2 linked regions of the Streptomonospora nanhaiensis genome follow. The protein of the gene in region 2 interacts with the protein of the main gene of each other region in a pairwise test. Links are inferred from orthologs where the notes say so. Each region holds a gene or a part of one and is shown on either strand. Other genes may lie near its edges.

Region 1 (4,478 bases), 4.5 Mb from region 2 along the record:
GCCGCGCGGCGGCACGGCCGAGCGGCCCCGCTCGACGTAAACGACCACAACATACCATCCGGTCGGTTTCCTGGCGGCGGGGGTGGGCGAAGGGCGGCCGGGGCCCGTGGGAGGGGCGACCGGGCACGCCGGGCCGCCGCGCGCCACCCGGGCGGGGTGGACGGCGCGGACGGCCCGGCGGGGGGCGGCGCCGGCGGGCCCTAGTAGGTGATGGCCTCGGCGCCCAGCAGCGACTTGAGGTCGCCGGCGAGTTCGGGGCCCACCCGCACCGTGTAGCCCGGGATGTCGTAGACCCGCGACTTCAGCGGGTGGTCGACCCGGATGGTGAGCGGGGTCTCGCCGGGGTGGGCCTTGAGGATCTGCTTCAGCTCGTCGACGAGGTCGACGGTGACCCGCTGCTCCTGCATGGTGATCAGCATGGGCGGCGGGCCCTCGGTGACGTGGCTGATGTCCAGCGGGGTGAGCTCCATGGCCTGGATGGAGTACTCGCCCTCGCGCTCCTTGACCCGGCCCCGGACGGACACGGCGGTGTCCTCGGTGAGGACCTCGGAGTAGAGGGTGTAGGCCTCGGCGAAGAAGAGGACGTCGATGCTGGCGTCGAGGTCCTCGATGGTGACCTTGGCCCAGGGGTTGCCCGACTGCTTGCTGACCCGGCGCTCCACCGACGAGATCAGCCCGGCGATCTGGACCTCGGAGCGGTCGCGGCGCTCGCCGCTGTTCAGCTCGGGGATGGAGACGTCGCTGTTGCGCGCCAGGATGCGCTCGGCCCCGGCCAGGGGGTGGCTGGAGACGTAGAGGCCCAGCATCTCGCGCTCGAAGGCGAGCTTGGCCTTGCGGTCCCACTCCTTGTCCGACCAGGCGATGTCGAGGCCGATGGGGCCCGAATCGTCGGAGTCGCCGCCGCCGAACAGGTCGAACTGGCCGTGGGCCTCCTGCTTCTTGGCCGAGATCATGGCGTCCACGGCGTGCTCGTGGTGGTTGAACAGGTCCATGCGCGGCTGGCCCAGGCTGTCGAAGGCGCCGGCCTTGATCAGGGACTCCACCACGCGCTTGTTGCAGGCCGTCAGCTCGATCTTGGAGACGAAGTCGACGAACGAGGTGAACTCCCCCTTGGCCTTGCGGGTGTTCATGATCGACTCCACCACGTTGGCGCCGACGTTGCGCACGGCGCCCATGCCGAAGCGGATGTCGTTGCCGACGGCGGAGAACCGCAGCCCGGACTCGTTGACGTCGGGCGGCAGCACCCGGATGCCCATCTTGCGGCACTCGGCCAGGTAGACGGCCATCTTGTCCTTGTCGTCGCTGACCGAGGTCAGCAGCGCGGCCATGTAGGAGGCGGGGTGGTTGGCCTTGAGGTAGGCGGTGCGGAAGGACAGGATGGCGTAGCCGGCGGCGTGGGACTTGTTGAAGGCGTAGCCGGAGAACGGGAGCATGACCTCCCAGAGCTTGTCGATGGCCTCCTGGGAGAACCCGCGCTCCAGCATGCCGGCGCTGAACTTGCCGTACTCCTTCTCCAGCGCCTCCTTCTTCTTCTTGCCCATGGCGCGGCGCATGAGGTCGGCGCCGCCCAGGGAGTACCCGGCCAGCTGCTGGGCGATCGCCATGATCTGCTCCTGGTAGACCAGCACGTGGAAGGTCTCGGCCAGGATGGGGTCGAGGGCGTCGTACAGCTCCGGGTGGATCGAGGTGATCTCCTGGCGCCCGTTGGAGCGGTCGGCGTAGTCGTTGTGGGCGTTGGCCGCCATGGGGCCGGGCCGGTACAGGGCGTTGACCGCGACGATGTCGGCGAAGCGGGTCGGCTGCATGCGCCGCAGCAGCGCGCGCATGGCCGTACCGTCGAGCTGGAACACGCCCAGGGTGTCGCCGCGCGCCAGCAGCTCGTAGGTCTTCTTGTCGTCGAAGGGGATGTTCGACCAGTCGATGTCGATCCCCTCGTTGGACTTCACGTTGCGGATCGCGTCGTCGATGATCGTGAGGTTGCGCAGACCCAGGAAGTCCATCTTCAGCAGGCCCATCTCCTCGCACTGAGGGAAGGGGAACCCGGTGATGATGGCGCCGTCGGTGTCGCGCTTGTGCAGCGGCACGACGTCGAGCAAGGGTTCGGCCGACAGGATGACGCCGGCGGCGTGCACGCCGGTGCCCCGGGTCAGGCCCTCCACACCGCGCGCGGTCTCCATGACCTTGCGGACCTGGGGGTCCTTCTCCATCAGGTTGCGCAGCTCGACGGCCTCGGCGTAGCGCTCGTGCGAGGAGTCCTCGACGGCCGAGAGCGGGATCTCCTTGCCGCCCACCGCCGGGGGGAACGCCTTGGTGATCTGGTCGCCCAGGGCGTAGGGCAGGCCGTGGATGCGGGTGGAGTCCTTGACGGCGGCCTTGGCCTTGATGGTGCCGAAGGTGAGGATCTGGGCGACGCGCTCCTCGCCGTACTTGCGGGTGACGTACTCGATCATCTCCCCGCGCCGGCGCTCGTCGAAGTCCAGGTCGATGTCGGGCATGGTGACGCGTTCGGGGTTGAGGAACCGCTCGAACAGCAGGCCGTGCTCGATGGGGTCGAGGTCGGTGATGCCCAGCACGAAGGCCACCATGGAACCGGCGGCCGACCCGCGGCCCGGGCCCAGCGCGATGCCGTTCCTGCGGGCGTACTGGCAGATGTCGGCCACGACCAGGAAGTAGGCCGGGAAGCCCATGGCCTCGATGATGCCGACCTCGCGGTCGACGCGTTCGCGCACGGCGTCGCTGACGCCGTCGGGGTAGCGGACGGGCAGATGCCGCTCGATCTCCTTGCGCAGCCAGGACGCCTGGGTCTCGCCCTCGGGGACGTCGAACTTGGGCATGAGGTCGCGCGAGGCGAAGACCTCGTCGTAGCAGCCGTCCTCGACCTGCTCGGCGACCCAGAGGGTGTTGCGGCAGCCCTCGGCCCACTCGTCGAGGTTGAGGATGGACCGCATCTCCTCGGCGGACTTGATGTAGTAGCCGTCGCCGTTGAACTTGAAGCGGTTGGGGTCGTCGAGGTTCTTGCCCACGCCGATGGCCAGCAGGGCGTCGTGGGCCTCGGCCTGGTCCTGGGTGACGTAGTGGGAGTCGTTGGTGACCAGGGGCCGCAGGTTGAGCCGGCGGCCGACGGCGAGCAGGCCGTCGCGGACCTCGCGCTCGATGCCGATGCCGTGGTCCATCAGCTCCAGGAACACGTGGTCGCGGCCGAAGATGTCCTGGAGCTTGGCGGCGTACTCGACCGCCTCCTGCTCCTGGCCCAGGCGCAGCCGGGTCTGCACGCCGCCGGAGGGGCAGCCGGTGGAGACCATGATGCCCTCGGAGTGCTGACTCATCAGCTCCAGGTCCATGCGGGGCTTGCCGTAGTAGCCCTCGATGCTGGCCAGCGAGGACATGCGGAAGAGGTTGCGCAGGCCGGTGGCGTTGCGCGCCCACATGGTCATGTGGAGGTAGCGCCCGCCGCCGGAGATGTCCTTGCCGCCCTCGGCCTGGTCGTCGGAGTCGCCGCGGCCCCAGCGCATGCGCTTCTTGTGGAAGCGGGACTCCGGCGCGACGTAGGCCTCGATGCCGATGATGGGCTTGACCCCGGAGCCCTTGGACTTCTCCCAGAACTCGTAGGCGCCGAACATGTTGCCGTGGTCGGTCATGGCCACGGCGGGCATCTGCAGCCGGGCCGCCTCCGCGAAGAGCGGCTTGAGTTTGGCGGCGCCGTCGAGCATGGAGTACTCGGTGTGCACATGCAGGTGAACAAAGGGGTCGGACACAGCTCGTGCTCTCTGTCGGTCGGGGTTCAAACGGTCAGGGATCGGTCGGTCGGACACGACGGCCGGTGGCGGCGGGCGCCCGGCGGCCGGCCGGTGCGCGGTCTGCGCCACTGGAGGTTCTCACCCTAACTCCGGACCCACCGGCCCCGCCCCGCTCATCCACAACTCCCAGCTCAGCGGCCTGCGGGCGTGTCGCGGCCGCGCGCGCCAGGGCCCGGAGGGGCGCGGCGGGGGTGCGGCGCCCGGTACCCTCCGGCAGGCCCCGACCTCCGTGTTCTCCTGGCGCACAACTGTGCGGAACAACCAAGAAGGTCCCGGGTTTTTGTCCGCGGGAACGAACACCCGCTGTTCACCCCGCCCGTAGGATTCCGCCACCGCTCACCGGCGCGCCCCGATCGACCATCGGCGAGCGGCCGCGCGGCGGCGCCCGCACCGCCCACCCCTCCGGTGCGGAGGCGGCCGCCACCCCCCGCCCCCGGCGGGTCCGCGCGTGCCCGCCACGCGGCGGCCCCGCCGTTCGGCCCGCGCCGCGTCGACTCCGCGGCGGCCCGAGCACCGGGCCGATCCCCCGTCCGCCCCCCGGGGCGGACCCTCTGCGATTCAGGGAGCCTGCTATGAGCGTGGCGAACACGCCCACACCGCCTTCGGCGCCGCCCGGCCCGCAACGGACCAAGGTCCTGGTGGCGAGCCTGACCGGCAGCACCATCGAGTGGTTCGACTTCT
Region 2 (3,708 bases):
GCCCACGGCCACGGCGCGCGCGGAGTAGTCGTCGCCCTCGCGGCTGGTCATGTCCAGGCGGGCGGTGAAGTCGATCGACTCCGCGGAGTGGAAGGCGTAGCCGCCCTCGGCCGCGGCGCGGCGCACCCCGCCCAGCGAGGCGGTGGCGCTGTAGCGGGCGGTGCCGCGGGTCAGCACGGCCTCCTCGATGGCCGCCACCAGCGCCTCGGGGTCCTCGGGGGTGGCCTCGGGCGTGGGGACGGGGGTGTCGGGGTCGCCGGCGGTGGGGCCGGACCCGGGAGGGGCCGGGGGGCCGCCGGAGGGCGTGCCGGACCCGGGGGTCTCGGCGCCGGAGCCCGGGGAGCCCTCGGCGGAGGGGGAGGCCGACTCCGCGGAGCCGCCTCCGGCGCCGCCCTCGGGCGCGCTGACGCAGCCGCCCACGGCGACGGCGAGGGCGCCCGCGGCGAGCGCCATCGGGAGGGAGCGTCTACCCATGGTGCCCATGGCGGCCATTCTCCCCGAAGCGCCCGCGCGGGGATACGGGATCGCGGACGCGGATCGGCCGGTGGGGGCGCCAATCCGGGCGCGTGCGCCCCAGGCGGCGCACCGGTCCCGCCGGCCCCGCGCGGGGCGGCCCGGCGGCCCGGTCGGACGACCCGGCCACCCGGTCACCCCGGCACCCGGCGGCCCGGTTCGCGCCCGCCGGCGGGCGGGTGCGCGGGTCCTCAGCCGGTGCGGCGCAGCAGCCGCAGCGACCCGCGGGCGCCGATCTCGGTGAAGGCGCCGCCCTCCAGGGCCCGGCGGTAGATGTTGTAGGGCGGCCGGCCGCCGTCGGCGGGGTCGGGGAACACGTCGTGGATGGCCAGCACCCCGCCGGGCGCCACGTGCGGGCTCCAGCCCGCCAGGTCGGCCTGGGCGGCCTCCTCGGTGTGGCCGCCGTCGATGAAGAGCATGCCCAGCGGCACCGTCCACAGCCGGGCGGCGGCGGCCGAGCGCGCCACGACGGCCACGACGTGGTCCTCCAGGCCGGCCGCGGCCATGGTGCGGCGGAACTCGCGCAGGGTGTCGATGCGCCCGGTGCGGGGGTCGACCAGCTCGGGGTCGTGGTACTCCCAGCCCTCCTGGTGCTCCTCGGAGCCGTGGTGGTGGTCGACGGTGACGACCGTGCCGCCGGCCGCGCGCGCCGCGGCGCCCAGGAACACGGTGGACTTCCCGCAGTAGGTGCCGATCTCCAGCACCGGGCCCAGGGCGGCGTGCTCCAGGGCCGCCCGGTACAGCGCCAGGCCCTCGTCGGTGGGCATGAAGCCCTTGGCCGCCTCGGCGACGCGCACCAGGTCGGCCGGCATCGGGGCAAAGTCCTCCGCCTGCGCGGTGCCGCTCACGCGCCGCCCCCCTTGGCTCCCAGGGCGGCCACCAGCCGCTCGGCGGCGGCGTCGAGCACCTCGTCGCGCTTGCAGAACGCGAAGCGCACCAGGTGGCGGCCCTCCTCGACGTTGTCGTAGAGCACCTGGGCGGGCACGGCGGCCACCCCGGCGCGGTGCGGCAGCGAGCGGGCCAGCTCGATGCCGTCGGCAAACCCCAGCGGCCGGATGTCGGTGAGGACGAAGTAGGTGCCCTGGGGCCGCAGCACGTCCAGCCCGGCGGAGCTCAGCCCCGCGCACAGCCGGTCGCGCTTGCGCTGGAGCGCGTCGCGCTGGGCGCGCACCCAGGCGGCCTCGCCCTCCAGCGCCTCGGCCACCGCCAGCTGCAGGGCGCCGTTGGCGGTGAAGGTGAGGAACTGGTTGACGGTGCGGGCCGCGCGCACCAGCGGCTCGGGGCCCATCACCCAGCCGGTCTTCCAGGCGGTGACGGAGAACGTCTTGCCCACCGAGGACACCGACAGGGTGCGCTCGGCCATGCCGGGCAGGGTGGCCAGCGGCACGTGCTCGGCGCCGTCGAAGACGAGGTGCTCGTAGACCTCGTCGGTGAGGGCGATGAGGTCGTGCTCTTGGCAGACCGCGGCGATCTCCGCCAGCTCCGCGCGGGTGAACACGGTGCCGGTGGGGTTGTGCGGGGTGTTGACCACGACCATCCGGGTGCGCGGGCCCACGGCGGCGCGCAGCTCGGCGGGGTCGAAGGTGAACCGGCCGCCGTCGGCGGGGGCGGGGCGCAGGGTGACCGGCCGCCGCACGCCCCCCGCCAGGGCCACGACCGCGGCGTAGGAGTCGTACATCGGCTCGAACAGCACGACCTCGTCGCCGGGTTCCACCAGGCCCAGGACGCCGGCGGCGATCCCGGCGGTGGCGCCGACGGTGACGTAGACCTCGGTGTCGGGGTCCAGTTCGACGCCGTAGCGGCGGCGGCGGTCGGCGGCCACGGCCGCGCGCAGCTCCGGCCGGCCGGGGCCGGGCGGGTACTGGTTGACGCCCTCCCGGATGTGGCGGGCCGCGGCCTCCAGCAGGGAGCGCGGGCCGTCGGTGTCGGGGAAGCCCTGGCCGAGGTTGATGGCGCCGGTCTCGGCGGCCAGCCGGCTCATCTCGGCGAAGATCGTCTCGCCGAAGGGGCGCATGCGCGCAACTAGGGGTTCGTCCACACCGGGCAGCATAGACGTCCGGCCCCGCGCGCCACGGGGCGGCGGCGGGGTCAGGACGCGCGGGCGCGCCGGCTGCGGACCTCGCGGAGGGCGGCGCCCAGCCGGGCCATGTCCTCGTCGCTGCAGCTCTCGACGAACCGCAGCATGGTGGTGTGGGGGTCGCCGCAGCCGCTGAAGACCTCGCGCATGACGCGGGCGGTGTGCTCCTCGCGGGACTCCCGCGGCCAGTACTGCCAGGCACGCCCGCACTTGCGGCGGTCGAGCAGGCCCTTGTGGAAGAGGATGTTGGTCACGGTCATGACCGTGGTGTAGGCGACGTCGCGGTCGTAGTCCATGGACTCGCGGACCTCGCGCACGGCCAGGGGGCGGTCCGCCCGCCACAGCGCGTCCATGATGGCCGACTCCAGCTCACCGAACTCCCTGATCGCCACCCCGCCCCTCCCCCTTCGCGCCGCCCGGACCGCCTGTGTCTGCGCGTCATGCTAGAAGCGCCGGGGGCGGCCGGGGGGTGGAACGCGTGGCGGCGCGCAGATCCGGCGGCGCACCCGGGCACGAGGTTGCGTTCCACTGTGCACACGTGCGCGGCGGCCGAGCTTTCGCGCGCGGGGGCCGGGGCGGCCGGGTGCCGGAGGCGGGGCCGGCCGGTCAGACCGGACGGCCGATGATCTCGGCCAGGTAGGCGCGGGTCTGCTCGCCGAGGTCGCGCGGCACCACGTAGGGGCGTTCGGCGTTGACGTCGGGCCACAGGTCGCGCAGGTCCTCGGCGCTGCCCTCGCCCAGCGCGGCGCCGGGGCCCTCGGCGACGAACACGCGGGCCACCCGGCCCCCGCCCACCGAGTAGACCTCGCCGGTGGTCTCGCAGTCCTCGTGGACCAGCCAGACCACGGCCGGGGTGACGCGCTCGGGGCTGAGCAGGGTCTCGGCACCGGCCGGGTACAGGCCCTTGGCCTCGGGGCTGTAGGCGACGGGCGCGATGGCGTTGGCGGTGATGTCGTACTTGGCGCCCTCGATGGCCAGGGTCTTGGTGAGCCCGATGACGCCCATCTTGGCGGCGGCGTAGTTGCTCTGCCCGAAGTTGCCGAACAGCCCCGAGGGCGAGGTCGTGTTGACGATGCGGCCGTAGCCGTTGCCGCGCATGTGGCCGAAGGCGGCGCGGG

Evidence for each region. The genes of interacting proteins can lie anywhere in the genome.
Region 1: the proteins of HNR12_RS21155 (region 2) and dnaE interact in binary tests that used the Escherichia coli proteins (3 or more experiments, as listed by UniProt). The link is inferred for Streptomonospora nanhaiensis from one-to-one orthologs.

The regions. Positions count from the first base shown.
Region 1 is NZ_JACCFO010000001.1:283,465-287,942, reverse strand. Bases 1-4,086 are described here. They hold dnaE (DNA polymerase III subunit alpha), read right to left. Parts: upstream 3,756-4,086; coding sequence 201-3,755; downstream 1-200. Outside these bases: HNR12_RS01145 (MFS transporter), read left to right, coding at 4,370-4,478. UniProt on the Escherichia coli protein: DNA polymerase III is a complex, multichain enzyme responsible for most of the replicative synthesis in bacteria. This DNA polymerase also exhibits 3' to 5' exonuclease activity. The alpha chain is the DNA polymerase catalytic subunit.
Region 2 is NZ_JACCFO010000001.1:4,766,826-4,770,533, reverse strand. The notes cover bases 455-3,274. They hold HNR12_RS21155 (pyridoxal phosphate-dependent aminotransferase), read right to left. Parts: upstream 2,552-3,274; coding sequence 1,358-2,551; downstream 455-1,357. Other genes in these bases: HNR12_RS21145 (SDR family NAD(P)-dependent oxidoreductase), read right to left, coding at 3,197-3,274; HNR12_RS21150 (BlaI/MecI/CopY family transcriptional regulator), read right to left, coding at 2,602-2,976; HNR12_RS21160 (class I SAM-dependent methyltransferase), read right to left, coding at 705-1,325; HNR12_RS21165 (hypothetical protein), read right to left, coding at 455-474. Also shown: more of HNR12_RS21165, read right to left, coding at 1-454; more of HNR12_RS21145, read right to left, coding at 3,275-3,708. UniProt on the Escherichia coli protein: Shows aminotransferase activity with methionine and histidine as substrates, and to a lesser extent also with phenylalanine.